DNA from 4 places in the Laceyella putida genome. Region 4 is predicted to be linked to each of the others. Evidence: riboswitches for the same ligand, from Rfam matches in the RefSeq annotation. Region 4 holds a riboswitch; each other region holds the start of a gene.
The links. Region 4 has a riboswitch for cyclic di-AMP ahead of ACFQNG_RS04410 (alpha/beta fold hydrolase). Riboswitches for the same ligand answer to the same signal wherever they lie in the genome.
Positions count from the first base shown of each region.

Region 1: it holds a riboswitch for cyclic di-AMP, as region 4 does, so the genes downstream of both, ACFQNG_RS00370 (APC family permease) here and ACFQNG_RS04410 (alpha/beta fold hydrolase) in region 4, are expected to answer to the same signal.
Region 2: it holds a riboswitch for cyclic di-AMP, as region 4 does, so the genes downstream of both, ACFQNG_RS01810 (ABC transporter ATP-binding protein) here and ACFQNG_RS04410 (alpha/beta fold hydrolase) in region 4, are expected to answer to the same signal.
Region 3: it holds a riboswitch for cyclic di-AMP, as region 4 does, so the genes downstream of both, ACFQNG_RS00345 (CBS domain-containing protein) here and ACFQNG_RS04410 (alpha/beta fold hydrolase) in region 4, are expected to answer to the same signal.

Region 1 is NZ_JBHTBW010000002.1:28,557-36,406, reverse strand. It holds gene ACFQNG_RS00395 (dioxygenase family protein) at 1-487, shown strand, start outside; gene ACFQNG_RS00390 (class I adenylate-forming enzyme family protein) at 720-2,240, shown strand; partial or broken gene ACFQNG_RS00385 (family 1 glycosylhydrolase) at 2,307-2,604, shown strand; gene ACFQNG_RS00380 (GNAT family N-acetyltransferase) at 2,886-3,317, shown strand; gene cdaS (sporulation-specific diadenylate cyclase CdaS) at 3,457-4,074, shown strand; cyclic di-AMP (ydaO/yuaA leader) riboswitch at 4,213-4,365, shown strand; gene ACFQNG_RS00370 (APC family permease) at 4,521-6,350, shown strand; gene ACFQNG_RS00365 (acyl-CoA thioesterase) at 6,493-7,005, shown strand; gene ACFQNG_RS00360 (response regulator transcription factor) at 7,237-7,850, shown strand, end outside.
Region 2 is NZ_JBHTBW010000006.1:16,902-24,751, forward strand. It holds gene ACFQNG_RS01800 (ABC transporter substrate-binding protein) at 1-245, opposite strand, end outside; gene ACFQNG_RS01805 (ABC transporter permease) at 305-916, opposite strand; gene ACFQNG_RS01810 (ABC transporter ATP-binding protein) at 937-2,076, opposite strand; cyclic di-AMP (ydaO/yuaA leader) riboswitch at 2,217-2,381, opposite strand; gene ACFQNG_RS01815 (hypothetical protein) at 2,510-2,719, opposite strand; gene ACFQNG_RS01820 (YmaF family protein) at 3,003-3,320, shown strand; gene ACFQNG_RS01825 (hypothetical protein) at 3,547-3,699, opposite strand; partial or broken gene ACFQNG_RS01830 (DUF3880 domain-containing protein) at 3,738-4,851, opposite strand; gene ACFQNG_RS01835 (tetratricopeptide repeat protein) at 5,335-6,138, shown strand; tRNA gene ACFQNG_RS01840 (tRNA-Thr) at 6,474-6,549, opposite strand; RNA gene ssrA (transfer-messenger RNA) at 6,565-6,929, opposite strand; gene smpB (SsrA-binding protein SmpB) at 7,023-7,490, opposite strand; gene rnr (ribonuclease R) at 7,773-7,850, opposite strand, start outside.
Region 3 is NZ_JBHTBW010000002.1:19,694-27,543, forward strand. It holds partial or broken gene ACFQNG_RS00320 (MMPL family transporter) at 1-81, opposite strand, end outside; gene ACFQNG_RS00325 (hypothetical protein) at 100-1,092, opposite strand; gene ACFQNG_RS00330 (MMPL family transporter) at 1,065-2,591, opposite strand; gene ACFQNG_RS00335 (sensor histidine kinase) at 2,697-4,019, opposite strand; gene ACFQNG_RS00340 (response regulator transcription factor) at 4,016-4,717, opposite strand; gene ACFQNG_RS00345 (CBS domain-containing protein) at 4,901-5,437, opposite strand; cyclic di-AMP (ydaO/yuaA leader) riboswitch at 5,534-5,699, opposite strand; gene ACFQNG_RS00350 (ABC transporter ATP-binding protein) at 5,942-7,702, opposite strand; partial or broken gene ACFQNG_RS00355 (sensor histidine kinase) at 7,758-7,850, opposite strand, start outside.
Region 4 is NZ_JBHTBW010000011.1:3,863-11,712, forward strand. It holds gene ACFQNG_RS04390 (TetR/AcrR family transcriptional regulator) at 1-459, opposite strand, end outside; partial or broken gene ACFQNG_RS04395 (HPr family phosphocarrier protein) at 492-707, opposite strand; gene ACFQNG_RS04400 (LuxR C-terminal-related transcriptional regulator) at 1,252-2,415, shown strand; gene ACFQNG_RS04405 (hypothetical protein) at 2,484-2,690, opposite strand; gene ACFQNG_RS04410 (alpha/beta fold hydrolase) at 2,700-3,818, opposite strand; cyclic di-AMP (ydaO/yuaA leader) riboswitch at 4,020-4,160, opposite strand; gene ACFQNG_RS04415 (hypothetical protein) at 4,542-4,835, shown strand; gene ACFQNG_RS04420 (FMN-binding glutamate synthase family protein) at 4,822-6,243, shown strand; gene ACFQNG_RS04425 (bifunctional metallophosphatase/5'-nucleotidase) at 6,316-7,850, opposite strand, start outside.

The DNA.
Region 1 (7,850 bases), on a different contig from region 4:
ACAAGGGATTCCCACCAGAAAAGATCGGTCCCGGGGATTGGACCACGGTTCTTGGACTCTTTTGCGGCGCATGGTTCCGGATGCGGACATCCCGGTGATTCAGATTTCAGTCAATCCGTTTCTGCCTCCGCAAGACCAGTTCAAGATTGGCGAATCCCTTCGGGGACTGGGGGCAGCAGATATCTTGGTGATCGGCAGCGGCGGCACGGTGCACAATTTGCGGGTCGTCAAATGGGAGCAGACCACGCCTGAACCATGGGCGGTGCAATTCGATGATTGGCTGGTTGACAAGATCCAAAAAAGGGATGTTGATTCCCTGTTCAACTACATGGAGTTGGCTCCTCACGCCAGCCTGGCTGTGCCAAGGCCGGAACACTTCGTTCCCCTCTTCATCGCGATGGGCAGTGGGGATCCGCAAAGAACAGCCAGGGTCCTTTACCGGGGTTATGATATGGGAACATTGAGTTATCTGTGCTTGCAATTTTAAGCCGATATGAACGGGAGTGATGCCGGCACTCCGGTTGGGTGATCAAGGATAAAGAAAAGGAAATGAGTATACCCATCTCTTCGGCAAAACGGTTGGGGAGGTGGGTTTTATTTTGTATGTATAGTAAATATATACGATAAATGCGTAACTTCCGATAGAATTCTAATTGTATAATGTATAGATAAATATTATCATGTACTATGGACATCAAATCGGGAGGGAGTTTTGCATCGTGGCGACTATTGGTGAATTGCTCAACAGCCGCGCCGCTTTATCGCCAGGCCTTGAGGCGTTGGTGAGCAATGGTGAACGTATCACTTTTCTGGAATACAAACAAAAAGTCAACCAATTGGCGAACTATCTGTTGGATCTCCAGGTGCAACAAGGTGACCGGGTTGCGTTCCTTTGTAAGAATACATATGCTTTTCCGATTATATACTTGGCGGCGGCCAAAATCGGAGCCATTGCCGTGCCGATCAACTGCCGCTTAAAACCGGCGGAAGTCCAGTATATTGTGGAGGATTGCCAAGCGAAAGTCTTGTTTTATGATGAAGAGTTCAGGGATGCGTTGGAATTGCTCCCCAGTTGTGTGGAGAAAGTGATTCGCGCGGCCGTGGGGGAAGAGATGGATGACCATTTCAAAAGCATTTTTCAGATCGCGTCTGCCGCGGAACCTTCCGCGGACGTGACGGAACGCGATATCGCCACGATTATTTACACTTCCGGCACAACAGGCAATCCCAAAGGGGTGATGTGCACGCACGCCAATGTGTATGCGGCGGGACTGGCCAATGTGAATACGCTGGATCTTCGCTTTGCCGATCGTTTTTTGTTTGTGACGCCCTTGTTTCACATCAGCGGCATGATGTTTATCATCAACGCCTTGATTCGCGGATTCACTTTGGTTCTGGCGGCCAACTTTACGCCTTCCCAGCTGTGGGATCTGATCGATGAAGAGAAGATCACCAACATGATGTCTGTCCCGGCCATGCTTCCGTTTATGCTGCAAATGTTAAAAACGATCGATAAGGATATTTTCAGTTTGCGGGGGATCATATGCGGGGGTTCCCGGGTGCCGGAACAACCAATCAGGGAATTCCATGATCTCGGCTTTTCCATTATCCAAGTTTACGGAGCGACTGAATACTCTGGAGCGATTGCCTACTTCTTGCCGGAGATGGATCTGAACCGTTGCCATTCCGTGGGGAAGGGATTATATTTGACCGAATTGAAGATCCTTGATCCGTTGACGGGAATGGAGTGCCCGCCAGGCGAGATCGGAGAAATTGTCGTGCGTGGAGATTCGGTTTTCGCCGGGTATTGGAACAATAAGGAAGAGACGGACCAAGTGTTGAAAAATGGCTGGTACCATACGAAAGATGTGGGCAAATTGGATGAGGAAGGTTATTTGTACGTGATCGACCGTCTCCGTGACATGGTGATCTGCGGCGGTGAAAAAGTGTTTCCCGCCCAAGTGGAAGCCGTGATACAACAACTGGATGGCGTCGCTGAAGTGGCGGTCATCGGGGTGGCGGACCCCGTTTGGGGTGAACTTCCCCGGGCTTATGTGGTCAAGGCGGAAGGGGCTTCCCTTACGGAAGAAGAGGTTTTGGACCATACACGGCAAAACTTGGCCGATTACAAACTCATTGATGTGGAATTTATCGCGGAACTGCCCAAAAACAGCATGGGCAAAACGCTGAAGTATGTATTGCGCGCGCATGCCAATGGCACGAAACTGACAAATGTCTAGGGCGTGTCTGGAAAATAAATCAAGTTGACCGCCGACATAGTTATCAGACACGCCCTAATGGGTGAGTTTGTGTCTGAAAACGGAATGGGGGTCGAAGGGGAAGAACGGTTCATTCAAGATGGATTCATCCATGACGATTACCGGATTGAATTCATCAAGAACCATTTGAAATGGCTTCATCGGGCGATTGGGGAAGGATGCAACGCCAAAGGATACCAGGACGTTCATGGATAACTGGTCTTGGACCAACGCTTACAAAAATCGTTATGGATTGATTTCCATTGATCTGAAAACCCTCAAGAGAACACCGAAAAAGAGCGCGTATTGGTTTAAAGAGGTCTCCATCCAGAATGGTTTTGAATGAAGAATAGACATGCCGTATCGCATGCCGCCTCATCGTGGGCGGCTTTTTTTGCATAAAAAACGTGAGAGGGAATGAGAAACCCGCCCTCTCACGCAATTTGGCACGTGGCGAACGACGTTTTTCATTTGATATTTCGCGCAGGATTGTTGACAAGATGATGGCCCCTTTCGGTTGTTGATTGCTGTAAAATGATTGTATTGCTATTTTGTTTATACTGGTGAGGCAATTCCATCACTTGATCAAGTTTGACGGTGACACTTGCGGAAAGGGATGACGAAATCGTGGAAGCAAAACGGGTTACGGAAAAACATGAGCTGGATGCCGCTTTTCAAATCAGGAAAACGGTGTTTGTTGAGGAGCAGGGAGTCCCATTGGAAGATGAAATTGATGAGCATGAAGAGCAAGCGGAACATATTCTTGTTTACGCCGATAACCAGCCGGTTGGCACAGGAAGATTGCGCATCGTGAATGGAGTGGCCAAACTGGAGCGGATCTGCATTTTGCCTTCTCACCGCAAACACGGTTTGGGCAAGGTGATCATTCGCAGCCTGGAAGAGATCGCCCAGGCAGAAGGCGTATCCCAAGCGAAATTGCACGCGCAAACGCATGCGGAAGGCTTTTATCAAAAATTGGGTTATGCCACCGCTTCTCCTGTGTTCATGGAGGATGGAATCCCCCATGTGTTGATGGTCAAGGATCTTGCGGGAGAATAGACGGCGATGGCCAACGGCTCCACCTGTCAGCTTTGGGGTGGGGCCGTTCTGTTTGTTGCTCATGGATAAGGGGGGAGAAGAGTGGGAACGATGGTTGATGAACGAAGGATCTTGTTCCAATAGGGGTCGAGGTGTGGTTATGAGAGCGAAAGATTGTGATTTTTCAACGTTAAAAGCACAACTGAGACAGAATCTGTTAGCCATCTCGGATGAGATCGACCGCTTTTTGAAGCTGGTCGATGATGAGCATAACTGTTTGTTGGGCGAGTTAAGGAGCTTAAGAAATCAAATCGTCCTAAGCGAAGCCTTGGCCTCGTCCTTTTATTTGCAGTGTTACTTGTCGCCTTTCACCACTAAATACCTGGGCCTCTTGTCCAGCATCGCCCACCTGTCGCAACGGAAACATGGGGTGTTGATTGTTGTGCAGCGGAAAGATCCGTTGGTCGCATGGCTTGCCCATGGCACGTTGATTCAAGCCGAGTTTTCCAGCTCATTGTTGGAATCCATTTTTTATCCCGGCAGCCCGTTGCACGATGGGGCGGTGTTGATCAAAGATGATAAAATCATTTCCGCCGCCCATGTTTTGCCCTTATCGAATAAAGAGGTTGAAGATGATCAAAAATTGGGAACCCGGCATCGGGCGGCTCTGGGGCTAAGCGAGAAGTGCGACGCCATTGTGATAGTCGTGTCGGAAGAAACGGGCCGCGCCTCGTTTGCCTTGAATGGAAAGCTTTATGTGATCGGCACGCCCACATAAATCCAATCCAACCTTATGCCATATTCATACCAGCACAAGCGGGCCAACAGGAAAAAAGCGTGTAAAAAGGTTGACTTTCCTTATGCTTGTCTCTTTACAACCACCGGAAATCGCAGTAATATACGATTAATTCCATATTCGCCATCATCGCTGAATCTACAGAGAGCGGGGGAACCAAAGGAAGTGGGAAAAGTCTTGCTTCTGGGGTGAATCTCAGGCATCGCTTGAGTAGGGTTACTCTCACAACCCGAATCCGTCAGCTAACCTCGTAAGCGTGTTGAGAGGGGGAACGTCGCCTGCCTTGACCACGGAAGGAGTTTCTCTTTTTTGTGGTTTTTTCTTTTGTAAAGGGAAAGCCAAAGCAAAGCATCGGTTACTTGGTAAATGAAGGTTTGAAGTCTCTAGTGTGTTGGTAATTGGACGCATCATTTTGTTGGAGGAATCATATGTTTAATCGAATCAAACGAATCGTGATCGGAAGACCGCTCCGGTCCAATGAGCTACATAGTCAAAAATTGAACAATTTGAAGGCCTTGGCCATTCTCTCTTCAGATGCCTTGTCATCGGTCGCCTATGGTCCCGAACAGATTTTGATCGTGTTGGCCACGGTCGGCGTTCTGGCTTTCTGGTACTCGTTGCCCATCGCGGTTGGGGTGCTTGTTTTGTTGGTGGCCTTGATTTTGTCGTACCGCCAAATCATTTTCGCGTACCCTCATGGCGGTGGCGCCTATATGGTGGCCAAAGAAAATCTGGGGAAAAACTTTGGATTGGTTGCCGGCGGATCGCTATTGATCGATTATATTTTAACCGTGGCGGTAAGTGTGTCTGCGGGCACCGATGCCATCACTTCCGCCTTTCCCGTGCTGCATCCGCATACGGTGGCGATTGGCGTCGGCCTTGTCGCGGTCATTACGCTCTTAAATTTAAGGGGATTGACCGAATCGGCTTCCATCTTGGCGTATCCCGTTTACTTGTTTGTGTTGGCCCTTGCGATCTTGATTGTGGTGGGTCTGTATCAGGTGGTGACGGGACAAGCGCCGGCCAATGCCCATCCGGCGATCGGTACCCCGGTGATGGGAATTAGTTTGTTTCTCATCTTGAAAGCTTTTTCCTCCGGTTGCTCCGCCTTGACGGGGGTTGAAGCGATCTCCAATGCGATTCCCAACTTTAAAGATCCGGCTCCCAAAAACGCCGCCTTCACCTTGGTGATCATGGGGATCATTTTGGGCGCACTCTTTTCGGGCATCGTCTTTTTGGCTTACTGGTATGGGACCGCGCCCGCGGAAACGGAAACGGTGTTGTCGAAGCTGGGCTCGGCCATCTTTGGCCGTAACGTGTTTTACTATTTCCTACAGGGAACCACCGCGCTGATTTTGGTGCTGGCGGCCAATACCGGCTTTTCCGCGTTCCCTTTGCTGGCGTTTAACCTGGCGAAAGATAAATATATGCCAAGGGCCTTTACGGTGAGAGGGGATCGCTTGGGGTATTCCAATGGGATTATCACGCTGGGCTTGGCTTCCATCATCTTGATCATCGCGTTTAACGGGAACACGGAAAACCTGATCCCGTTGTATGCGGTCGGGGTGTTTATTCCCTTTTCATTGTCGCAAACCGGCATGATCGTCAAATGGTTGCGCACCAAACCGGAAGGTTGGGGTGGCAAATTATTGGTGAACCTCGCCGGCGCGTTAATCTGTTACCTGATTTTGGCCATCTTTTATATCACCAAGTTTCAACAAGTGTGGATGACGCTTCTCTTCATCCCGTTATGCGTATTCATCTTCCAAAAAATCCACCAACACTATGCGGCGGTGGGTGATCAGTTGAGGGTGGATCCGTCGCTTAAAATCATGGATATGAAAAGCGTTGACAATATGGTGATCGTGCCGGTCGCCGGCATCACCACAGTGGTCAGGCAGTCGCTACTCTACGCCAAATCCATATCCGATCATGTGGTCGCGGTGTATGTGGGTTCGAGCCCGGAATCGATCGATCGCATGGAAAAAGAGTGGGAAGAGTGGCAGACCGGAGTGAGACTGGTGACATTGCTTTCCCTCTATCGGAGCGTACTGGGACCATTGAGCGAATTCATTGATACGGTCAAAGCGAAAGCGGATCAGTCGGGCGCGAGGATCACGGTTATCATGCCCCAATTTATCACAAAGAAGTGGTGGCACAGCTTCCTTCATAACCAATCCGGTTTTCTCATCTTGGCTTATCTGCTGAGAATGAAAAACATCATTGTCACCATCGTCCCTTATCAATTGAAAAAATAAGCCATGGAGGCCGGAGCGCCAAGGAAACCCACCTTTTCAAGCAAATGAGCTTGGGGAGGTGGGTTGTTTTTGGTGTCAAAATGGTATAATGAGATGGATCGATCCGCTTTTATTGGAAACTTAAATGAAAGGTTAAATGCAAATGGAAAAACGATGGGTTCGAGAATCAAGATGCTATAAAACGTCAAGAGTTTTTCCTCCCGATGTTAATAATCATAATACGTTGTTCGGTGGAAAATTAATGGCTTATATTGACGATATCGCTTCGATCGCGGCGACAAAACATTGCCGCCGGTCAGTTGTTACTGCTTCAACAGATTCTGTTGATTTTTTGCATCCGATAAGACCATCGGATTCTGTTTGCTTGGAATCCTTTGTAACTTGGACAGGAAAAACATCAATGGAAGTGTTTGTGAAGGTGATTAAAGAAGATTTGTTGAGCGGAGAAAGAAAGATAGCGGCTACTTCCTTTCTGACATTCGTTGCCCTTGACGATAATAAAAAACCCGTTCCAGTACCCGCAGTCGTTCCGGAAACGGAAGAAGAATTCAAATTGCATGAAACGGCGCCGCAAAGAGCCGAAGCGCGTAGGATCAGAAGGGAAGAAAGCAAAAAATTGGCTGACTATCTTACAGTAAAGCAGCCTTGGGATTAACAAAGATGCTATCATTTTGTATAAGAGAATATGTGATGTGGTCGGGCTCAGGGACATCCCCTGAGTACGAATAATGGAGTCATCCCGGAACATGGCCAACTGCTGAGACGCGGTTGGCTTTTTTATGACTTTGCTAGGGAATCTCCCTTCGTGAGTTCATTTAAAATATAGTTCATAATTTTAGCGTATAGTGAGGGTAATAATTTACAGACAAGCGACGGTGATGGACACATGGCGACAGTTTTGATTGTGGATGATGATGCGCACATCCGCGAGCTGGTCAAGCTGTTACTGGAAAACGAAGGCTTGGAAGTGATTGAAGCGGCGGACGGCCAAGAAGCTTTGGCGCTTTTGGAAACGGTGAAGGCGGACATGGCGATTTTGGACGTAATGATGCCCCGCATGGATGGCTGGGCGCTGTGCCGCGAACTGAGGACTTATTATGATTTCCCTTTGCTCATGTTGACGGCCAAAGGGGAAACGATTGATAAGGTGCAAGGGTTTGAGCTCGGCACTGACGATTATTTGGTGAAGCCCTTTGAGCCGCCGGAGTTGGTGGCAAGGGTCAAGGCGCTGCTCCGGCGATACCGCATCGCCGTGTCTCAAACGGTACGGGTTGGGGAGGTGTTGCTTGACCGGAACGCGTATGAAGTGTTTGTCGATGGCCGCAGGTTGACGTTGCCGTTAAAAGAGTTTGAACTCCTGTTTAAGCTGGCGAGCTATCCGGGCAAAACCTTCTCCCGGGACCAACTGATCGAGGAGATATGGGGTTACGATTACGCGGGTGATGAACGGACGGTGGATGTCCATATCAAACGGTTGCGCGAGCGTTTTCCCGAAGACCA
Region 2 (7,850 bases), on a different contig from region 4:
TTGCCGTTTTTCATTGAATTCCATATCACATTGCTGTTCAGCCACGTTTTCTTCTTCACTTTCAGATCCGTGTCCTGTTCGATCAAGAGCGTGATCATGTCCGCCATGATGTCCTGCTCCGTGAAATCTTTGCCGCCCACGACTACGGTATCGGAAGAGGCATTGACATTGCACCCCAACAGACCCACCGTCAGCGCCAGTGTCACCAATATGACCAACGCCGCTTTAAGTGGACGCTTTGGCATCGAGACAGCTCTTTTTTTGCATATCAATCACATCGACTCCTTTTGGCTATTGATCCGATTCATCTCATCCCTTTGGGCGTGAACAGACGGTCCAACCCATGCAATCCATAATCAAAGAGAATGGCAAGCAGGGCCGCCGGTATGGCTCCCACCAAAATGGTCGGTGCATCGATCATGCTGATTCCGCGCATGATGATATCCCCGAGCCCGCCCGCGCCGATGAAAGTGGCCAAAGTGGCTACGCCAATCGTCAACACCGTGGCCGTGCGAACCCCCGCCATGATGACTTGCCTGGCAAGCGGAAGCTCCACCATCCATAAAATCTGTCGTTTCGTCATCCCCATCCCGATGGCAGATTCAATCAATGCCTGATCCACATTTTTGATGCCCGTATACGTGTTCCGCATGATGGGAAGCAGCGCGTACAGCGTCAGCGCCACAATCGCGGGAACGGTGCCGATCCCAAAAATGGGGATCAAGAAACCGAGCAAAGCCAAACTGGGAATGGTCTGGATGACGGAAGCGATCATCAGGGCGACCTTGGCCAACCGCTCATGTCTCGTAATGACCACGCCGACGGGGATGGCGACCATGCAACCGATGATGATGGCAATCAGCGACAAGTAGATGTGTTCCCCTAATGCGGCAAGAAGGTCCTCCCAATTATTCATCAACGATTCAATGAACAAATTCAAGCCCCCTCAGCCTCCTCCATCAGGGTATCCGCAAGGACATTGAGAACACTCGCCCTCGTGACGACACCCACCAGCTTGCCGGTTTGGTCGGTAACCGGTATGAAGCCCCGCTCCCGTCCGTTCAACAGGGGCAACACGTCCTGCATGGGGGTTTCGGAATGGATGGGTTCCACATCCTTGGACATGACATCTTTCGCTTTCAGCCCTTCATTGTTGTAATGGGCATAAATCTCATTCGCGCCGATCACGCCCAAATAACGCCCTTGCTGATCGGTCACGATCAAGCCATTGACCTGGTGGCGCCTCATGAGTTGAATGCATTCCGCAAGTCCGCGCATCGGCGAGACGGTGATCGCCTTGGTGAGCGCATCCTTTGCCTTGGACAACAGCGAGGAATGAATAAAGCGCTTTTCCCCGACAAACTCCCTGACAAATTCGTTCTTCGGGTGGCGAAGGATTTGGTCCGGCACATCCCGCTGGACAATCACCCCCTCTTTCATCAGCACGATTTCGTCGGCGATCTTTAAGGCTTCATCCATGTCATGCGTGACAAACACAATCGTTTTGTGCAACGTGTTTTGCAACTTGACCAGCTCATCTTGAAGCTGTTCCCGGCTGATGGGGTCCAATGCGCTGAACGGCTCATCCATCAAGATGATGGATGGGTCCGCCGCCAGGGCCCGGGCCACACCGATGCGCTGTTGCTGCCCGCCCGACAGCTCGCGGGGATACCTTGAGCGGAACCGGGCCGGATCCATCCCCACCAAGTCGAGGAGTTCCTCCACCCTCTTTCTGAAAGTGGTAGAGTCCTCTTTTTTGAGCTTTGGCACCAGGGTAATGTTCTCTTCAATCGTCATGTGCGGAAACAAGCCGATTTGTTGAATGACGTAACCGATCTGACGCCGCAATTCCACCGCATTCACCCGGTTGATATCCTCACCGTTTACGGTGATGCGTCCGGTTGTGGGCTCAATGAGCCGATTGATCATCTTCAACGTGGTTGTCTTCCCGCAACCCGACGGCCCGATCAACGTCACCAGCTTGCCTTTGGGAATCTGGAGGTTAAGGTTTCTCACAATCGGATTTTTTTCATATGATTTGGACACTTCAATAAATTGAATCGCTGTATTTGTCATTTGCTCTCCTTTCTATTTTTTCTCGCCCCCGAGACAATCGAAGGTAAAACCGAGCTCAACACTCGGAAATAAGGGAATGATAGCTCCCTCATACTTTGCGATATGATCCACTGCGCTTTGGGGAAAAGGAAAAGTGCATAACAATCATATTGATTCGCCTACGAAGTTAGCTGTCGGATTCGGCGGGTTCCCATTTTCCCCGCCTAAGCCGTGTTGCTGGCACAACACAAGCCATTCACCCCAAACTTTGGTTCCCCCGCTTCCGCAACGCCCCATGGGCTTGCAGAACTCGGCCCTTCCTATGACTGTTATCAAGGGGTAGAGTTGATGAATTTTTAGTATTATAACATAAATCGATGTTATTGCAAAATCGGATAAAGCACTTTCGAAATTGTACATGAACCGAAATCGTTTCATTTATGCGGTGGGAGACTCATGCCCGGTCGGTCTCGGGATTTGGCAAAATGCCGGAAGTGGGCTTCATCCCCCATTGGCTTGTCGCCCGTCCGCATTGGCGATCCACGAAGGTTTCACCCTGCGCTTCCTTTTTCCGGCTTAAGCATGGGAAGCCATAAAAGGAAAGGCATCGGGAGCCTTGGACACAGTTCACCTCCTCGCCAATGTCACCAACCATCGGCCCCATGGATAGCAAGGGGTCATCCAGGAGACAAAGACGGAATCACCGAACCCGGAGAATGCGCATGCGATAGAATTGCCGGCGGCCCCCACCATAGCCCCCCATCCCGTCCCCGCTCCTTCCACCGTCGCTGTCTACTTGTACGTCTTGATTTTTTCTGGTCAAACTTGCCAATGGTCCGATAGGCAGATACACAAAAATCCCACGTACAAGAACAGATATAACGTCGCATCCATATACTGTCATCAATCATGGAACAAATTCAAAAAAAATGATACGGAGGTAAATGATGAGTCGACAACAAAGACATACTCATGAATTTTTAGGCAGCACAAAACTAGCCGAACAAGGTCAAGACAGACACAATCACCGATTTGCCGGAGTTACCAGTGAAGCGATCCCATTAAAAGGGGGAAATCACATTCACACTATAACGGTGAATACGGACTTTCTTGACCATCATCACAAACTCGTTATAAAAACAGGCCCGGCCATACCTGTCGGCAAGGGAAAACACGTACATTTAGTAAGGGGAGTCACTACAGTCGATGACGGTCATGTTCACAGATTCGTGTTTACTACGCTTATTGACCGCCCCCTTGTATAGTTGGAACGATTATGGCGATGAAAGAACACTCTGTGCTTTCAAACATTCTATTTGCATCTCTCTTCCATACCTAATATGAAATTGCCAGATATCCAAAGACCTTGGGGGATCCTCATGGTCTTTAATCTTTTTCTCCTTCTGAGATGCGAATGCATCCACATCACGCTCACCATTGGGATTTACGTTCGGATGATGCCAAGCTGCCGCGTGACGTGGTGCCATCGTTTCAGGACAGCTTCCGAATGGGTGAGCCGGCCAGACGCGCTCCTGCGGCATCGGCCCTCTCTTGGGTCAAATTCGGGCTCCATGCGACGACCTCCATCCCAAACGCGGCCCCAATGCGCGCCATCCGACAACCGGTTGACTTTTTATAGTTCATAAGCAGTGAAAGTATCACAGTCACAATGAATAAATCTGTTATTTTTCTCCAATTTTTATCATTTGTCCCGTATAAATGCGACCTGTTTGCAAGTTGTTGAGTTTCATGATTCGTTTCATTGGAACGTCATATTTTTGAGAAATACTCCATAGTGTATCCCCTTGTTTCACCACGTGGATCGTGAATTTCTCTTTGATAAAATCCGTATAATGGATCATTTTCCCTCTCCGGGGTGATCTGTGCATTTTCACTAAAATGCCTTCCTTTCTCAACACCCTCAACATTTGTTCCGCTCTATGCCGATAGGTGTCGCTTTTTACCGCTTCTTTGCCAAATCTCTTCATTTGCTCTCTCTTATTGGTTGAAATTTATTACGAACAGCGGGGGTGTCTGATGTCAGCAAGAATCCTCCTGAACCGAGAATTTCATAAGTCCGCTGTGTCAATTGATCTGTGCAGTTTTGCAGGCCAATGACGATTTTGGCTGAGCTATAGATTTTGTTTGCTTCTGTATAATCCACATATCCGTGCATCCATTTACGGGGGATTTGTTTCCCAATAAACTCCCTCATATATTCCCAATTGGCTCCCCAAAAATCAATGCGGATGTTATTGCGTATGAGAGGGGAAATGAGCGTTTGCAATGAAGATACGCGGAACACATCCGGTTTTTTTCTTAGAAATGCAGGATATGCATTTGCCACAACCGCTATATCACAGCGATATTTATCCACCGGTTTAACTTGGTGATGGACACGCTTATGGTATGCAAAATCTAAATGTGCCGCTTTGACACCTTGTTTCCTGTAGAATTTGCACATAGACGGCGTAACCGTGAACACAAAGTCCGGCTTCATTCGTTTAATTAATGGGAGGGAAAATTTTTCTGTATGCAGCGGATCTTCCGTTGCCCAAAGACTAGTGGTATTTTTGATTTTTCGGCAGCGTGATGAATCCATAATTGCTTTTCCTTCGTATGTTCATGTGTCCATCCCATGGAGACCAAAAGATCCGGTTGGAATTCATCGATCATATCTAAAATACTGTTTCTTTGAAGGGGTCCGGAAACGATAGCCGTATGCCCCGCATCCTTAAAACCGTTTGGCAAACCGTAGATCCAGATCGGGTGACTCTCCAGAAAGAGAATGTTCAACTCTTTTCACTTCCTCTCTTTATATCAGTCTTAAACCATAGTATGAACAGGGAAACTTTTGTGTCGCGGTACCAGTCCCTTACAAAGCTCATTGAAAATCCAAGATGGAAATAGATAAAATGCTGGTGCAAAAATAAATGTTGGGTATTAGTAAAAACAATCCCCCCAAACCAAAGGAAGCGCCAGATTCATCAATCTAAATCAACAAATTTAAAATATACGATTTTTCCCACAAAATTAACGAAAAGTGTATACTTTTATTAAAATTCATATTATAATATACATACAGACCGGTCTGTATGTATATGCGCAAGTTGTGTTGGTCAAATCATTTACAAGCGAACTGATTGGTATTAAATAGTAGATGTTATGTTGTTTTTATATTGAGGGCGTATTTTTCATTGTGACGAGAAAAACCCGAAAATAGAATGTGAAAATAAAAATAGCCCTCTTTACGGACAACACAGATGAGGGGGAAGAAAAGTGAAAAGCAAGAGAAAGGTGATGATAACCACAACTTCTGTGTTCATTTGTCAGATTCTAATTATCGGAATATTCGTGTTGCCGTACAACCAAGATTTGAATCCCATCTTGCACAATAAAGACGACGGATATCTTTCCAATGTCATTGCTTATATGAATTATTTCCTGACATTGCTGGCCACACTCGGAACGATCAGTGGACTGGCCTTTACTATCTTTGGATACTATCAATCCACGAAAGTCCCCCAAATGGTAAAAGAAGAAGTCAAAGTCCACTTCAACAGCATTATCCCCCAACAGGAACAGACCCAACAACAAATTCAAAAACTCCAAGAGACCACTTCCCAAAAGATCAAAGCCCTCCAGTTGATGTTGGAACCCAGCATCTTGGGAAAAAATGACGATCTTGATTACACCGACAGAATCAAGATGATCAATACGGCCCAAAACATATACCCCAACTTATGGCGATCAAATTATTATAAGGCGAAAATCAACTGGAACGAATTTGAAGCTCACCATAAAATACGGAACAGGGAAGCCGCAATGGATTTAATGAACCGACATATAGCCAAATACCCGGAACACTCTGACGCTTGGGTTGAGTTGATCAACTGGCTGATGAAGTCAGAACAGCAAACACGGGCGCTCACGAACTTTGAAAAGATGATGGAGTATCATCCCGAACTTGTAACATCAATAGAAACACTGATTGATTGGAGCAACTTGAGCACTGAAGATCAACATCATTACAAAGAGGAAATCAAGAAAAAAGTGATCATGCATAATGCCATAAAATCATGACCAACACCACTGCCAAAGTCGCTTCAAATGGGTACACCAAGAAGCATAGATGCGGCTTCCGAAAAAACTGGAACCGAGTTCACTTGAGATTTATGGTGCACATAGACAACGGCTCCATCAATACAAATCACTCACCGTTCATCCTTCTCCTCACGGTTTCGATGCCGTTCCCCAGTTCAGTTCCAACGCCCCCAAAAGACAGCTCCTCAATTGGAAAATTCAGATCAAAAAACACTTTAGCAGACTAACGTTAGAAATTCATTAGAAGATCGCTTTCTAATGGCCTATATCCATTTTTTACACACGAAAAAAGCCCGGAATCTCGGGCTTTTGTTTGGTGCTGATGACAGGATTCGAACCTGCGACCCCTTCATTACGAGTGAAGTGCTCTACCAGCTGAGCTACATCAGCATATTGATTTGATTCTGGTGGAGGCGAGCGGAGTCGAACCGCTGTCCGAAGACATCGCCACGCCAGCTTCTCCGAGCGCAGTCACTGTACTGAGTGTTCGCCCCTGTGACTGCCCAGTGACAGGCGTTCATAGAGACTAGCCACTAAGGATTCGCCTTCCGACCAGTGGCCGATCAGTCAGCTAGCCCACTAAGTTATGAGACCCGGCAGCTCCACATGGGCGATGGAGAAGCGGATCCTGGTCGCTTAATTAAGCAGCCAGAGCAAGGTTTTCGTTTTTGCCAGTTACATTTTGGCATTTGCGTGTTTAACGAGAGACGCAACCCCTCGGCTCGCTACTGACGCTCGAACTATCCCCGTCGAATCCCAAGAACGCCCCCGAGATTCAACCGTTTGTCGAGCGAAATTCATCGATCACAGTTTTAAATTATAGCAGGGTATAGAAAGATTAGCAAGAGTTTTTTTCAATTTTTTTATCGCATGTTTTGTTCTTTCAACCGGCGTTGAATCATGCGATCGGCTTCGCGCTTGGCTTCGGTTGCCCGTTTGTCATGCAGCTTCTTCCCGCGGGCCAGGCCGAGTTGGATCTTGGCGAATCCGTTTTTCAGATGCACGTCGAGCGGTACCAGGGTCAAGCCTTTCACCTTGGTGGTGCCCAACAGCTTGTCGATCTCACGCTTGTGCATCAACAACTTACGGGTGCGGGTGGGGTCCACGTTAAACCGGTTTCCTTTTTCGAAGGGGCTGATGTGCATCCCGACGATGAAGATTTCCCCCTTGTCGATGCGGGCGTAGCTGTCCTTGAGTTGCACCTTGCCCTGGCGGATCGACTTGATCTCCGTTCCGGTGAGAACGATGCCAGCTTCAAACGTTTCTTCTATATGATAATCATGATACGCTTTTTTATTCTTGGCGATAATTTTGGATGCTTTGCTTCCCATCGTTTTCACCTCAACCCGTAAAAATCGTGCATTGTACATTTTATCACAGAATCTGGCAAGTAGTCAACGCCCCCGCTTTTAAGCAAAGCAAAAGCAAAGGATAAAGGGCAAAGGATTCCCTGCGGCTCCTCTGCCCCATTTTCAGAGCTTGCTGACAAGTGGCTCTGGGGTCAATTTTTGAGTCTGCGTTCCTTGGTCGCTTTATCGGGAAGTGGCTCCGCTTTCAAAAATCTCCCTCCTCAAGGGTTTGTACTTATCCTAAGAACCCCACATCGGCAGGGTTCATTTCTTTTTGCTTTTATTGCGATAGGTCTTCTTCTTTTTCTTCTTCGCCTTCTTCTTGTCGTCGCTTTTCTTGGC
Region 3 (7,850 bases), on a different contig from region 4:
GCCGATCCCGATCAGCATCAAGATGACCGTGCGGCTGAAATCCTCCGAAGACATCGATTGTAGGTCGCGGTTAATGGAGGAAACCCCGCCGAGCCCAAACTACGCCTGTTCATAAGGCGTATTCTTCAACGTGTCGCGGACGGTCTCTTGAATGGTTTGCGCCACTTGCATCGCTTCTTCACTATAGGGGTCCGCTGCGAGAGCCACGGTCCATTTGGCCAATGTTCGGTCTTTGGACATGTACATATCCAGCGCTTTCTGGAAATCCTTGCTCTCACGCGCTTCTTTCGGCACAAAAAAAGTCCGCGTCGCATCGGAAGCAGTCACTTGACCCAGATAGCGGTTCGCCTCGGACAACCCATCGGAAATTTTGTCCACCCCTTCCGCGCTGGAAGACAAACCCGTTTGCAGTTGCCTGATGCTGGATGCAAACTGACTCAATCCTTCATCCAATCGCTTCTGACCTTGATTGATCGATCCCAGTCCGGCTTCAATTTGATTGACCGCGCCGATCGTCTGAGCCTGCCCGCTGGACAAACGCTTCGCTCCCTGCGTCATTTGGGTGGCCGCATAACTCATCTGCTTTTGGGCGACAGCGATCTCCGCCAAGCCGGCATTCGCCTTTTTCATTCCCTGGGCGGTTGCGGACAGGGACCTGTTCAACGCATTCAAGTTGCTTTCCAAACCCGTCGCCTGGGCCGACAACTGATTGCTTTTGTCTTTGATTTCTTCCGCATGGGGATCATTCGGGTCCAACTTTTCCGCGGTTTGATTGATCTGCACGGCCAACCCCTTGATTGCCAGCACTTGCTGTTGAAGCGAATTCGCCCCGGATGCAAGCAGGTCCAGCCCGTTGGATATTTTCAGATACTCCCCCAACAACTTTTCATGATGGCTGGAGATTTTTTTCAACCCGCCATCCAGTTGGGCCAATCCTTTGGCCAATCCCGGTTGTTTGGCGGTCCCTTGGTCCAGTCCGGTTTGAATCCGCTTCATCGCTTGTCGCACTTGATTGAGCCCATCTTGGGCCGCCGCCGTTCCCTCCACCAATTTCCCGACTTGATTCAAGTCGCCATTGGTTGCAGCGCCCACCTTCTCTGAAGCTTGGGATAACCCTGATGAAATCTCATCCAAGCCATCCGTCGATTTCTCAATCCCGTCTTCCACCCCTTTGGTTTGATCATTGAGATGAATGATTCGATCGGCACACCTCCAGGCTGGGTTGGGCCGTATACCGTGTCCACACCCGGAATCCAGCTCAGCTTCTGGTGGAGTTCATCGAGAAACGCCAGCGCTTCCGGCGAATCCAACCGCTTATCGGCTTTAATCACCACGGTCGTCGGCAATGTCTGCCCAGGTCCGAAACTCTCAGCCACGATGCGAAATCCCCGCACCGACTCATACTTCGGATCCACTTCCTGCAGGCTGTCAAAAGACAACTCCCCTTGATAGAGGAAAAGGAAAGCCGACAATAAGACAACCAACAGGATCGAGATGGCCGGGCGCTTGACGGAGAAATGGGCCAATTTACTCCACAACCCATTCTCCCCGTGCGCATCCAGCTTCTTGGCGGGCCAGAAAATCGCTTCGCCCAGAACCGCCATAAAGAACGGGATCACCGTATAGATGGACAATAAGAGAAACGCGATCCCGATCGCCACAGCGACGCCCGATTGATACACGCTGAACTTGGAGAATCCAAGCATGCTGAATCCGATCAGCACAGCGAGCCCACTGAAGAACACCGTCTTGCCCGCTGTACGGTATGTGGCCGCAATCGCATCCGCAATCGAGCGCTGTTTGCCAATCTCTTCTTTAAACCGCATAAACAACAAGATGTTATAGTCAGTGCCGATGCCGAATAACACCAAAATCAAAAAGGTTTGCGTCGTGTTGGCGAACGGAAAATCAACCGCCTCCACCAAATGCGACACGACCCCCATCGAAACCACGTAAGTTAATCCCACGGTGAGCAATGAAATGATTGGCGTGATGGGAGAACGGAAGATGATGATCAACACCGTCACGATAAACATCACAGTTAAAATCTCTGTTTTCTTCACTCCATCCAACGAGGTTTGCGCGAAATCCTCGTTAATGAACTCATTTCCCGTCAAGTATGTGTGAACCCCACTCACTTTCACTTCTTGTGCCAGCTTTTGCCGCAATTCGGCTACCGTAGCCTTGCCTTGTTCGATGGTGGCGACCGCCATCACCGTTTTTTTGTCTTTGGAGATCAACTGCCCTTCCGACTCTTTACTGGAAAAGGGATGCAAGACGGAACGAACCTGAAGCCGTCGGTTGTGTTCCAACTTGATCAGCTTCCGTTCGATCGCTTCCAGTTGCCCTTCCGTCAGCTTCTTGTCTTCATGGAACACAATCAAGGCATTGACGCTTTTCTCGCCTTGGGCATGTTGATCCATCTCCGCAAGCAGGTCGGAAGCGATGCGGGACGTATATTCAGCCGCAATTTCCGGTTGCCCTTTTTCCCTTACCAGCTGATCGGTGGAAGGCATCGTGACAAAAAGCGCAACCGTCGTGGCAAGCCATAACAACAGCAACAGCCACTTGACCTTAAGGACCCATTTCATCCACCCATCTCCTCCCTTGACATCTGACTCACAAGTCAGTTTATCAAGGAAAAATAAATCAAATCTAAATCAAATATGAAAAAAGCTAAAGGAAATGAGTCGATCTTATGGATGCGCGATCGGAATGGCAAACCTGACTCCCAAACCGCCAAGGTGTGACGGAAATGCTTCCATTTGTCCGCCATGGCGTTCGACAATCGTGCGGCTGATGGCCAATCCCAACCCGGTCCCGCCCGTTTGCGCCTGGCGGGCCCGATCCACTGTATAAAATTTGTTGAACAAGTGCGGAAGTTCCGCTTGCGGCACCCCGATGCCATTATCTTCAATCTGAAAATACGCCATATTCTCTTCGACATAGCCAACAAAATGAATCATCAAATCGTCTGCCTGCGCATAGCGCACAGCATTGCTGACCAAGTTGGCCACGACTCTGCGCAACCATTCCTCATTGGCGTCGAGAACGGTCGTTTCCCCAAACAGGTGATGGGCACGGAACCCGATGTCCAACCCGGCGCATTCCGCTTCATACTCTTCCGCGATGGAACAAAAGAAGGTGTCGGCGCGGATCAGAGACGTTCTCATGTCGATCAGCGCATATTCCTGTTTGCTGTATGCCGAAAACTCCTCCACCAACTTCTGGATTGTCACCGTCTTCGTCTGCAACAACCGAAAGGTTTCCCGTTGTTTGGCCGGATCCTTCACCACCCCCGACTCCAACAACTCCAAAAAACCCTGGATGGTGGTCAAGGGCGTTTTCAAGTCATGCGCGATCGCAGTGATCATATGCAATTGCTCTTCATACGCCTGAACCAACCGCTCTTCCATGGCGTGCACATGCCGGTATAAATCGCCAATTTCATTGCAGCGCTTGTAGGTTAGGGGAAGAGGCTTCCGCTTTAAGCGAATTTGGGCCAGGCGTTTGTTCAACGCTTGGATCGGCATGGTGATAAAATGATGGAAATAGATGACAAAACTGATGATCAAAATGATCAACACGGGGATAAAGGCCCAGACCGTCCGATTGATCAAGGAGTGAACGCCAAACTCCATCAACCGGGGCTGGCGTATGATCTGAAGCTGACCCGTCCGCTGATGGCCTTCATAAATCGGAAGTGAGAGGCTCACGGTGAATCTGCCGGGTTCAAGCTTTCCCGCCATGAACGAACCGGCTTTCCCCCGATACTCCAACCGAAGCCTTCCATCCGCCACCATTTGCTCCAGCGCATGACTTAGTGCGGTTGAGTCATGTTGCAGCCACTCCACCTTGCGCACAATCTCAAAATTCTCCGTGACAAGCGCTTCCGATTGGTCGGCCACTTGCCGGATAAACACATCTTGGACATATAAGAAAAGAAAGCCCACCAGCCAGAGAAACACCAGGATGGTTAAAACCAAAAACAACAACGGGATTTTGTACTTCAGTTTCATCTGTCTTCTCCACTTAACAGAAACTTATAGCCGACACCCCAAATGGTTTTGATCATCGCGCTCCCTTCGCCCAACTTTTTTCTGATGTTTTTGATGTGCACAGTCACGGTATTCAGATCACCAATATTGTCATCCCAAACGCTCTGATAAATTTGTTCCCGGGTCAATACCTGATTATGGTGTTGGTAGAGAAAATGGAGTATCTGAAATTCCTTGGTGGACAAATCCAGTTTGTCCCCGTTCAGAAACGCTTCGTATGTCTGTTCATTCATGTGGAGGCCTGTCGAAGGCGAGTCCACTCCTCCATCCCTCTCCGATTGAAACATCGCCAACCGCTCCAAGCGCCGGAAGTGAGCTTTTATCCGCGCAACCAACTCTTGCACACCAAAGGGTTTGGCGACATAGTCATCCGCGCCGATCTCCAAGCCAATCACTTTATCAATCTCCCGATCCCGGGCGCTGAGCAAAATGATCGGCATATGATAACGTTGCCGAATTTTCCGAATGGTTTCCAGCCCATCCATCTCCGGCATCATAATGTCCATCACAATCAGATCGATGGGATGCCGCTCTACCGCTTTCAGCGCGCACCTGCCATTGGCGGCCGAAAACACTTGAAACCGCTCATAGGTGAGTGCCTCGGTTAACAGCTGGATAATATCTGGATCATCATCAACAATAAGGATATTTCTTGCCATAGGGACCTCCCGTTTCCTGGCGGTCTTGTTTGCGGTTACCCGCAGCATGTTCCCAACACAAGCTTATCACACCTTGATGAAACAAACCCGTCCCCCCGGCCCCAACAGGCCGCCACATGAGGCTTCCAAAAAATCAGCCCCCTTTTTCATACAGGGGGCTGATTTTCACTTGCCACTTGCTGTTCAAGTTCGCCTATGAAAAAATTTCTTGTGCTTGATGGTTCCATTTTTGCCTTCCCTTGTTTTGCCGGAATCCATTCCCTGATCCCTGGTGCGTTGGTATTCGGCCTCAAAAAACTCAACCACTTTCTCCATCATCACTTTTCTGGTCAAAATTCCGATGAATCGGCCTTTCAGATCGATGATGGGGGTAAACGAACGTTCCAGCAAGACTTCAAAAGCAAAAGATAAAATGGAATTGGCCAAAATGCCCAAATAGCTTTTGTTCATCGCTTCCTTTACCGTATGTTCTTTCAATCCTGTAAAATCACCTTCCTGTTGGTTCAACTGCAGGATGAAATCCAATATGTTGGTTTTGCTTATCACTCCCTCCACTTTTCCCGCGCCATTGATGACGGGTACAGAGCTTAATCGCTTTCTCGTCAATACCAAGAGAGCCCGTTCCAACGAACAGTCCGGGTCGATGATGGTCACTTGCTCCTTGGGGATGATGAGCGTGGCAATCTCTTGTGAAAATAAATACGAATCCTTATTAAACATAAAAATAACCCCTTATATCGCAATAGAGTCACAAACCGGTATTCGAAAAATGAAAAACCGCAGAGCGGTTACTCTGCGGGCGTCTGCCACAACAAATAACCCCCTCTCATCACGCTTGCGAGGTTAGCTGTCGGATTCGGGCTGGAGAGTAGCCCTACCCAAGCCAACAATGATTCGCTTGAGATTCACCCCATGTGGAAGAAGTGTCTCTTCTCACGATTGGTTCCCCCGTTCCCTCAATGGGATTCAGCGAGCTTTGGGATCGATGTCGGATTTTTCATCGAAGTTGAAGTTATCTTACACCGACAGTAAGTGAAAGTAAATGCCCCCATGGGTTTGGCTCTTCCCCATTTTCACTTTGCCAGCCCATGTAAGCGCTTAATTATCGTTGTTTCTTAATGAATCGATGTTTATCTGCCCCTTCGCGGCCCACACACCCGCCCCCCTTTGGGAAAAGCCGAAAGCGCCTGGGCAAGTTTACCGCTTGTCCAGGCGCTTTTCCTTTTACCTTATGTCGTGCTGCAACTCCCATTTGAATTGTTGTTTCACCAGTTTTTGATACAACGCATGATTCGCCAACAATTCCTGATGAGTCCCCATGCCGGTGAGCTTTCCTTGTTCCAGCACCAGGATTTGGTCCGCGTCCACAACCGTGGACAAGCGGTGGGCAATGACCAGCGTGGTCCGCCCTTGCATCAGGTTTGAGAGCGCCTCCTGCACCACTTTTTCCGAGGTGGAATCCAAGGCGGATGTCGCCTCATCAAGCATCAAAATTTGCGGATCATGCAAGATGGCGCGGGCGATCGCGATGCGTTGCCTTTGCCCGCCGGACAACATGATTCCCCGTTCTCCCACTTCCGTATCAAAACCGTTTGGCAAGTTTTTGATGAATTCGTCGGCATAAGCGAGCTTGGCCGCTCTCTCCAGCTCTTCCTCCGTTACATCCCGATCCATCGCATAGCAGATGTTCTCCCGAACCGTTCCGGCAAGCAAAGGGCTTTCCTGTGACACATAGCTGATAGAGCTCCGCCACTCTCTGAGCCCCAGTTGGGACAGCGGGGTGTCTCCCAAGCGGATTTCCCCGGCCACCGGATGATAAAATTGCTCCAACAAGGAAAAGAGCGTCGTCTTGCCGCTGCCGCTCGGGCCTACAATCGCGGTCACTTTGCCCGGTTGAACCGTGAAACTGACATCATGGAGCACCGCGTCGTGACCCGGATAGGCAAAGGTCACGTGATCAAAGTGGATTGGTTGGGCGGGAACCACGGCAGAACTCTTCGCTTCCACATCCTCTTGTTCATGCTCCAAGATCTGGAGCAGCCGTTCTGTCGCTCCCATCGCTTTCTGCACACTGGTAAAAAAACGCGTCAACATGGTCAGGGGTATAATGATCTGGAACAGGTACAGGATAAACGCGACCAAATCGCCCGCACTCAACGCACCGGTTGAAACACGGTACCCACCATAGCCGATGATCACCACCAGCATGAACATCATCACGAACGACATCAGCGGTTGAAGCACGGCAGTCAATTTGGCTTCTTTCAAACTCACTCGCAAGAGATGGTCGATTTGCTTTTCCCCATGTTTCTGTTCCACCGCTTCCGCCACATAGGCTTTGACCAAGCGAATCTCTGACACCACCTGGGTGAGCAGGCTGGTGAATTGAGCGGTCTCCCCTTGCAACCCTTTGGAAATGTTATACATTTTGCGCCCAATGGGCCGCATGACCAGAAAGATGATGGGAACGGAAATCAGCATGACCAATGTCATCGACCAATCCAAATACAAGAGGATGGCAAGGGAGCCAAATAACGAGACAATCCCCGTGAAAATCGAAACCAATTGCTGGCTGATCAAGTCTTTGATGATAGCCGTATCGTTATTGATGCGACTGATCGTCTCCCCCGACCGATTTCGGTCAAAATAAGAGATCGGCAAGTTCAAGGTTTTATGCCACAATCGTTTTCGCAACTTGGCCACAACCATTTCCCCAAGATAGGCCAAGTAGTAAGTGGAGAACCCCGACACGGCCGATTGCACGACAAACGCCACCAGCAAGGTCAACACAGTCTGAAGATCAAGCGTTTTGACCGTCATCACATCGACGATATCTTTGGTCAACCACGGCACAACCAAGCCCGCCACGGTTGACACCAAACTCAATCCCAGCACGAGGCCGATCAAGAATTTGGGCAATGACTTCACATCGATCAGTTCAATAAATCGTTTGATATTTACTTCCAACTTAGGATTCCTCTCCATTGATGTCCCTCCACATTTTATGTCTTTTTCCTCTCTCTTTTTGAACAAGTCGGCATCACATGCGCGGTTTGAGCGGCAGGTGGATGGTCATCTCGGTACCTTCGCCCAACTTGCTTTTCACCTTGATCGAGCCATGGTGCCGCTCGAT
Region 4 (7,850 bases):
GGCTTCCCCGTCGGGCAGGGAGGCCTGCGCTCCAGCTTGCACCGTTTGATAAATCAGCTCCGCAAAGCTTCGATGCGCTTCGCGACGCGCCCGTTCGACCGCCTGACTGACGCCGACCGATTCCACCAACAATAATTTGGCGACAGCCGACCGTGTCACGCATATCTCCATATAGCGTCGAACCCCAACATAAGCTTTATATCCCATCCTCTCTTCAGATTCGACCACCCTTTTCACATCTTCCATCATTTCATCGGCCAACCGTCGGTACAGAGAGGCCAACAGCTCTTCTTTGCTTTGAAAATATTGATAGAACGTGGTTTTTGACACTCTCGCCCGCTCGACGACTTCAAGGATTGAGGTTTGTTTGAACCCTTTGCAATCAAACAAGTGCAGGGCGGCATAGAGCATTTTGTTTCTGGTTTCACTTGGCATGTTGGTTTTATGCAATAAACTCATCATTCCACTTCCTGTAGGCCGGGTTGAACCGGTCAAGATGAACGGCTCGTATCATACCGAACATTCCGATGATCTTGAGTTGATTCATCCCTACTTGGCGTTCTGCCCAACAATCCAATTATTCCTTCAACCGCCTTATTGGTGTCAGGTCCTTTTGCTACAATGGTAATTTCCGCTCCATGAGTGCGATCCAAGGTGATCACCTGCAAATATTCTTCGTTTTGTTTCAATACTACATCCGCCTCATATTTTCTCGCTTTCCTTCACAATTTCCCAAGCCGCTTCTAACAGAAAAGACCGTTTTAACATGACCATTTGGCTGATTGGAGATTCATTTCCCGGCTCAGGTGGAGGGGGCTTTTCATTCCCCGGCTTATTGACCATCTTCTTATGATCCCACCTTTTCTCACCTCGTTTCAAATGGGCCATCCAACTCAATCAACCCTTCATTTGATCTGGATTCGCGCTTTTTAAAGCGCTTCCATTTTATATCGACTTTCAAGCCGCCTCCTTATCACGAATAATATGATTATTCTAAATCGTATGCAACCCTGAGAATATAGGATTCTCCCTCCCTATATTTATAGGGAATACTTTCATCTGATCAGAAACTGTTTAACTCTTTCATGTTTGTTGTATAATAGTAATTAGACATATTATTCTGTTATATAATATTTTCATTCGTTTTTCTGATAATATCATGTCATCCGTTCGACTTACCCACGAGAAAGTCAGACTCATTTTTATCCGAAAAGAAGCCCAGAAGCATAAACCAAGGAAGGAACGGTCACCATGAAACGAGTCAGTTTTTTGTCCCCTCCGCTCCTCTCCCCTCAAGAATGGGAAAAAATCTTTCATTCCGTGAAATCCGGCACCCCTGAATGTTTGACACAATGGAAAATAAAGCTCTCCACCTTTCCCTTCTCCGCAAGCCAAAAACAAGCGGCCCACCAATTGTTTCAGTACTTGCTTGAGGGCATCGACCAGGCAGCCGATTTCCCCACATATGAGAAAAACTTTTCCCGACTGGTGTTACAGCAGATCCCACTGTTGCAGTTGAGCCAGGTCATCGCCGTCATCGACATCTTTGAAGAAATCCTGTTTACCCTCTTGCTCCAAAAACTAAGCCATCCAGACATCTTGACCAGCTACCGTTGGCTTCACTCCCTGGCGCTGACCCTTTCTTATTCCGTCGCCAATATCGAAACGAATCCGCCATTGGGAGAAAATACCATCCCCGATAATCCAGCGAAACATCGGGAAGCTGTGGTGCGATTGGACGAACTTCTTCTCACCGCGAGATCACTTGAACAGATGCTGACAAGATCTGTCCGTTTTATCACAAAAGTCTCCGGATTTGAACGCGGCGCCTTGTTCTGGTATTCTCCACTCACCCAAACAGTGGAGGGCATATATGGCTATGGCGTGGACATTGGCGACATTCGGCGCGTCCGGGACATGGAACACAATATTTCCGGCATCACGCAAGCCATTAAAGGAAACCGGCCCATTTATATACGAGATGCCCAACTTTACCTCCCCAAGCATTATGTGGAGCAGTTTGGGTTGACCGCCCTCATGGCGGCGGTCCTTCGCGGCGGAAAAGGACAAAATGCCGGTTTTCTGCTTTTGGACAAACGGGGCCGGGCCTTTGACCCTGATCCGGAAGTGGTCCAACAACTGGCGGAGCTGATGTCACGCGTATCCCTAAACCTTGGTTCGCGGCTCTATGAAAATGACTTTCCTTCTCCAGCGGCTTCCTCCCCCCTCACGGTGCGGGAAACGAAAATCCTGCAAATGATCGCCGATGGCCAATCCACCAAACTGATTGGGGAAGCTCTCCACATCAGCGAATACACCGCCGCCGAATACGCCCACTCCGTCCTTAAAAAATTAAAAGCCGCCAATCGGGCAGAAGCCGTCGCCAAAGGACTTCGCCAAGGGCTGATACGATAAGGCCCCTCTATGTGAAAGTCGCCCCTCACTTTCCATCAGGAAGCAGGGGCGAACGTGTTCTTCAAATATCAAAACTCGATGATTTCCTCTTGCTTGATTTCCAATTTCAGACTCTGGGATGCGTTGTGCAATGTATCAGCAAACAGCAAGGCATCTTTTTGATTGTCAATGATTACGGCAAACATTTCATTGTCGCTTTTTTCACTTCGATTCCATACATCCCTTTGGCAAATCGGCCCGCAAAGATATTGACGGTTTTTGCGTTTAAAGCGCACTTGATTCCCTCAGTATCGGGATGAATGAATCGAGCTTAAAGAACCCAGCTTTCGTTTCAGCTTCTCCAATTGCAAGGAGGCGTACGAAAGGGCTTTGATAAAAGTCCGCCCGCTTTTTTGCTGCCTCAATAAAGTAAGCGGAATGTATTTTTGAATTTCCCCCTGATGATGCGGCGATCCATGAACATCATCCAATTCGATCAGCTCCAGATTGAGTGCATGGTTTAACAGGAACATCTTTTCTTCAAAAGGGATGATCTCATCCCGAAGATTAAAGATGTAATGCAAGGGGATACGAAGTCGTCTGATCTCTTGCTTCGAAATGGCGAATTCCCTGAGGTACTCCGGCAACAGACATTCATCCAACCGGCACTGGTGAGCCAAAGTCTGCTTGATGATGCGGGGAACTTGCGTCCAATGTCTCTGATCATGGAAAAAATAATGAAGTGGTGTTTCAATGGCCGTAATGCCTTGGATTCTGGAATCCGCTATGGCCGCCCGGATTCCCAACAAACCGCCAAACCCCATGCCGACCAGGTAGGCTTGGCTCACATTGGCCCGTGTTGCCAGTTGGTCCAATAGGGAGGAAATCATTTTATGCGATTCAGGTTGACAAATAAGCGGATTTTCCCCCACACCCGGCCCTTCAACGACAATCACGGAAAATCCCAGCTTCGGTCCCAGCAACAACAAGGAGCTCCATTGTTCTTTTAAAGAAAAAATCCCTCCCATCACAATCAACACCGGTTTTTGCGGATCACCAAATCCCGAAAGATACACGGGAATGGAACCGTTACGGTCATGCACTTGCGTTTTTTCAACAGGAACTTCCAAATCAAACACCCACTCATTGAAGGTTAACAGGCATTTGTCCAAACACTTCTGACGAACAGGGGAAGATACGTATGGAAATCTTCCCAGGCTGTAACATAAATAGGCTTCCATTTGTTTATTTTCCTGATAAAGCCGATCCCCTTCAGCCATCCATTCCGATGCCCAATCCCCCGCACCTGTTCCTTTATCATGATGAATGCGCCCCAATACGCTTTTTATCATCTCAGGATTCAATGGCAGTGAACTCGCAGACAACATCACAAACCGTTTGGATTCTTCCAAATCACTCCACAAATCGATTCGCCGCCCTTTCCCTATCATCCGCAAATGATTGATTATTCTATTTATTGATTATATAATTCGTCTTTAAATTGAATTGACCGGGACCTCTTTCATGCCATTCACCCTTTTTCACGATGAAAATGACAAAATCATCCAGTAAAAAGGCATAAAAAACCACCGGGGTTACCCAGTGTTCCGAAAAATCACCATTGGTTCACCCTCCCAAAACGCTTACGAGGTTAGCTGTCGGGTTCGGGCCTCAAGAGTAGCCCTTCCTAGATGGATTCACCCCAAGTGGCTTGACGCCACAATGTTGGTTCCCCCGCTCCATGACGGATTCAGCGAATAGACCATGATTTACTTTGAAACATATCTTACTCCTACACAAGCATATTTTCAAGCTATTTTTCTCATCGCGGAAAGTCGCCCAACAAATCGTGGAAGTTTGCCGTGAACATAAAATCACCCACATTGTCATGGTCATGTCGGCCCGGACCCGTTGGGAAGAGATTTTGAAAGGGTCAATCATCACACATCGAGAGACAACCATTTTCTTGATTCTAGATTATTAGCCTAAAAATAAAGGTTGTTTAGCAATTGTTGTTTTTGCCATTAATTCTTGCCCAAACCTTTTCAATTTCGCATAGAATCAAGCAATGATTCACATAATACGTACTGATTCCACCCCGGTTTTCGGCCGGGAAAATCAACATCACTTGGGTAGGTGTAAAGCACATGGAAAACGTTCAAGACTTGAAACACACACTTTCTTACCTCCACTCCGAACTGAACCGCATTGAAACGATGGCGGGAACATTGTCCACCATCGAACGCGAGCATTTTAACAGACTCACCAACTTTGACCATCGTGAATTGGTTGACATTGCGGTTGAGGAGCAAAATGCCGCCCGTCAGCTCGGCACCATCAAGCAAATGTGTTTGGCGATGGCGCAAAAGGTGGAAGGCATCAAAAACGCAATCGACCGTGGCAAACTTGGGGGGCGTGCCAACCGTGATGAACTTCATTAAGAGATGGATCCGTTCCACAATCAACGAAACGGTAGATCAAGCGATTACGCGGGCCATCCGGGATCAATACATAGAAAACTTGTTTGAAATGGTGCCTGCCACGACGAAAGTGGGCGTCACCAACCTCATGGAAATCGCCATGAGGGCCAATCAAGGAACCCCGGTTTCCCGCCCCTTGGGAAGCCCAATTCATTTGTCCCCATGGGAGAAGATCCTGTTCAATCCCGTTCACCTCTTCCGTTTTCCCACCCCTGAAAACGTCGGGATTAGCACATCCGTCACCATTGGGCACCGCGCCAAAAAACCGATGACCCTTTCCATTCCCGTCATGATCGCCGCCATGTCTTTTGGCGGCGCGCTAAGCAAAAACACCAAAGTGGCCTTGGCCAAAGCGGCCACTGCGGTCGGCACAGCAACCAATTCCGGTGAAGCGGGACTTTTGAAAGAGGAACGGGAGGCGGCCAGCCTATTCATCGGTCAGTACAACCGCGGGGGGTGGATGAATGATCCGGACAAATACAAGCTCCTTGACGCGATCGAGATCCAACTGGGGCAAGGTGCCCAGGGTTCCACCTCGCAACGCACCGCCGCCCATAACATTGGGGAGGACTTCAGGGAAGTTTTCGGCTTGCGCGAAGGGGAAGATGCGTTGATTCATTCCAGGTTGCCTGGTGTCAATTCCAAAGAAGATTTCATTCGATTGGTCAGGCGGCTCCGCGATGAAACCGGCGTGCCGGTCGGCTTGAAAATCGCCGCCACGCATCATCTCGAGCAGGAATTGCAGATTGCCGTGGAAGCGGAAGTCGATTTTATCACAGTAGATGGTGCCGAAGGGGGAACGCACGGGGGTGCGCCCACTTTGCAGGATGATGTCGGCTTGCCCACTCTCTTCGCCGTCACCCGGGCTTCCGAGTTCCTGGCGCGAAAAGGGGTTATTCGAGACATCAACCTGATTGCCACGGGAGGACTGGTCACCCCCGGACAAATGCTGAAGGCCATCGCCTTGGGCGCGGACGGCGTGTATATCGGCACTGCGGCCCTGATGGCGCTGGTGAGCGAACAAATGGTGAAAGCCACCCCCTTTGAACCGCCTACCAGTTTGGTCGTTTATACGGGAAAAATGACGGACCAATTGGATGTCGAGCAAGCGGCCTTAAATCTGGTCCGGTATTTGAACGCTTGCGTGCGTGAAATGGAATTGGTTGCCATGTCCTTGGGCAAAACCGCTTTGTCCGATTTGTCCAAATCGGATTTGTGCACCGTCGATCCGTTCATCGCCAAGGCGACGGGCATCCAGTTGGGTTATGTCGCCCCCGAAAACCAAGCGCGTTTCTTTGAGGAGACGCAAGCGATGTTTCACGATTTCCAACCACAAGCAAATGAACAAACTTCCATCCCGCTACAATGAGAAGATGAGCGAAGGTTAAAAAGGGCTGGCCTGAGGCAGGCCAGCCCTTTTTATATTCATGCCCTCATCACATCAGTCCACTTTGCCGCCGATGATCTTCCAGTTATGATCTACCGTCGCCATCACAGTTCCTTTTTCGCGAATATAGTTCGTCAACAGTTCCGACACTTCGATATTGATGTCTTTCACCACCGGCTTATTGGCAAACATCGGATAATTTCCGCCGCCGCCCGCTCGGTAGTTGTTGAGGACCACGTCGTATTCCTTATCCATGACAAGCGGATGCCCATTCATGTCAGACAATTCCACAATGCGTTGCCCTTCCGGTTTGGACACATCGATTGTATACCGGATCCCTTCCCACATGTCGTAATTGTAATGTAGCACCTTGGGCGTGAGAAATTCGGGATTCACTTCAACAGGATCCGTGCCGCTGTTTTGTTTGAAATAAGTGGCTGACTGTTCCAACGCCGCTTTGATATCGGCTCCTTTGACCCGAATCACCTTCAAGGTATTGGGATAAATATAGGTGCTTAAGATGTGACGGGCCGTCACCTCGCGGGGTAAACCCGTAACGGTATTGTCAAATAAGGAAGTGGAGGAAATGGGCGCCCCGCTTGCCTCCATCTGCAGACGATTGATGAATTCGATCAAAGCATTGTCATGCGTGCGAAAAGCGTGATGATCCGTCACAACCATATTCCCATCGATTTTGCCAACGGGTTGATCAAGAAAAGCTTGTGTCTCTTTTTCATACTGCGCGGTAAGTTTTAAGATAGCTGGATCAGGTTCCACCGTGGATGACTCCAACAGTCGGCCTTTCTTGCTGATAACATTCCAGCGCCCTTTGCGTCTCTCCAAGTCGAGATCCACGACCGACAGATGAGAGCCCCACTTGTTCGGTTCAGCGATGAGCACCCCATTGACGCGCACATCCGCCAATGGCGTATGCATATGCCCGGCCAAAATCACATCGATCCCTTTCACCTGTGTCGCCAATTGATACACTTGATTTTCCCCGTCCGACTCCGGCAAGGGGACAATGCTGCCATCCGCTTCCTTTTTATGCTCCAAACCGCCATGGTAAGAGACGAAAATCACATCCGCCTTCTCCCGTTTTTTCATGATGGGAACCCATTTCTTCGCCGCGGCGACGACATCCACAAAATCAAGATGGGCGATATTGCGGGGATCTTCCCAATTCGGCACCTTTTGCGTCGTCAATCCCAAAAAGCCGATCCGCAACCCATTCTTCAACTTGATGATTTTATACGGTTTTGTATAAACCTGCTCCTTGTTTTTGCGGAGCGTGTTGGCGGATAACCAAGGGAATTTCGCTTCTCCCATCGCTTTTTCCATCACGTTGCGCCCATAGTTGTATTCATGGTTGCCAATGGCCATCGCGTCATACCGCAAGGCGTTCATGACCAACATCATCGGATCAATTGGGGCGTTGTTCACGCGCGCATGCACATATTCCATGGGCGAACCTTGAATGGTGTCACCGCTGTCAAGCAAAATCGCTTCGGGGTTGCGGCTGCGCACCTGCTTTACCAACGTGCTGATTTTGGCCAAACCATGATTGGCCGGGGCATTGTTGGTATATT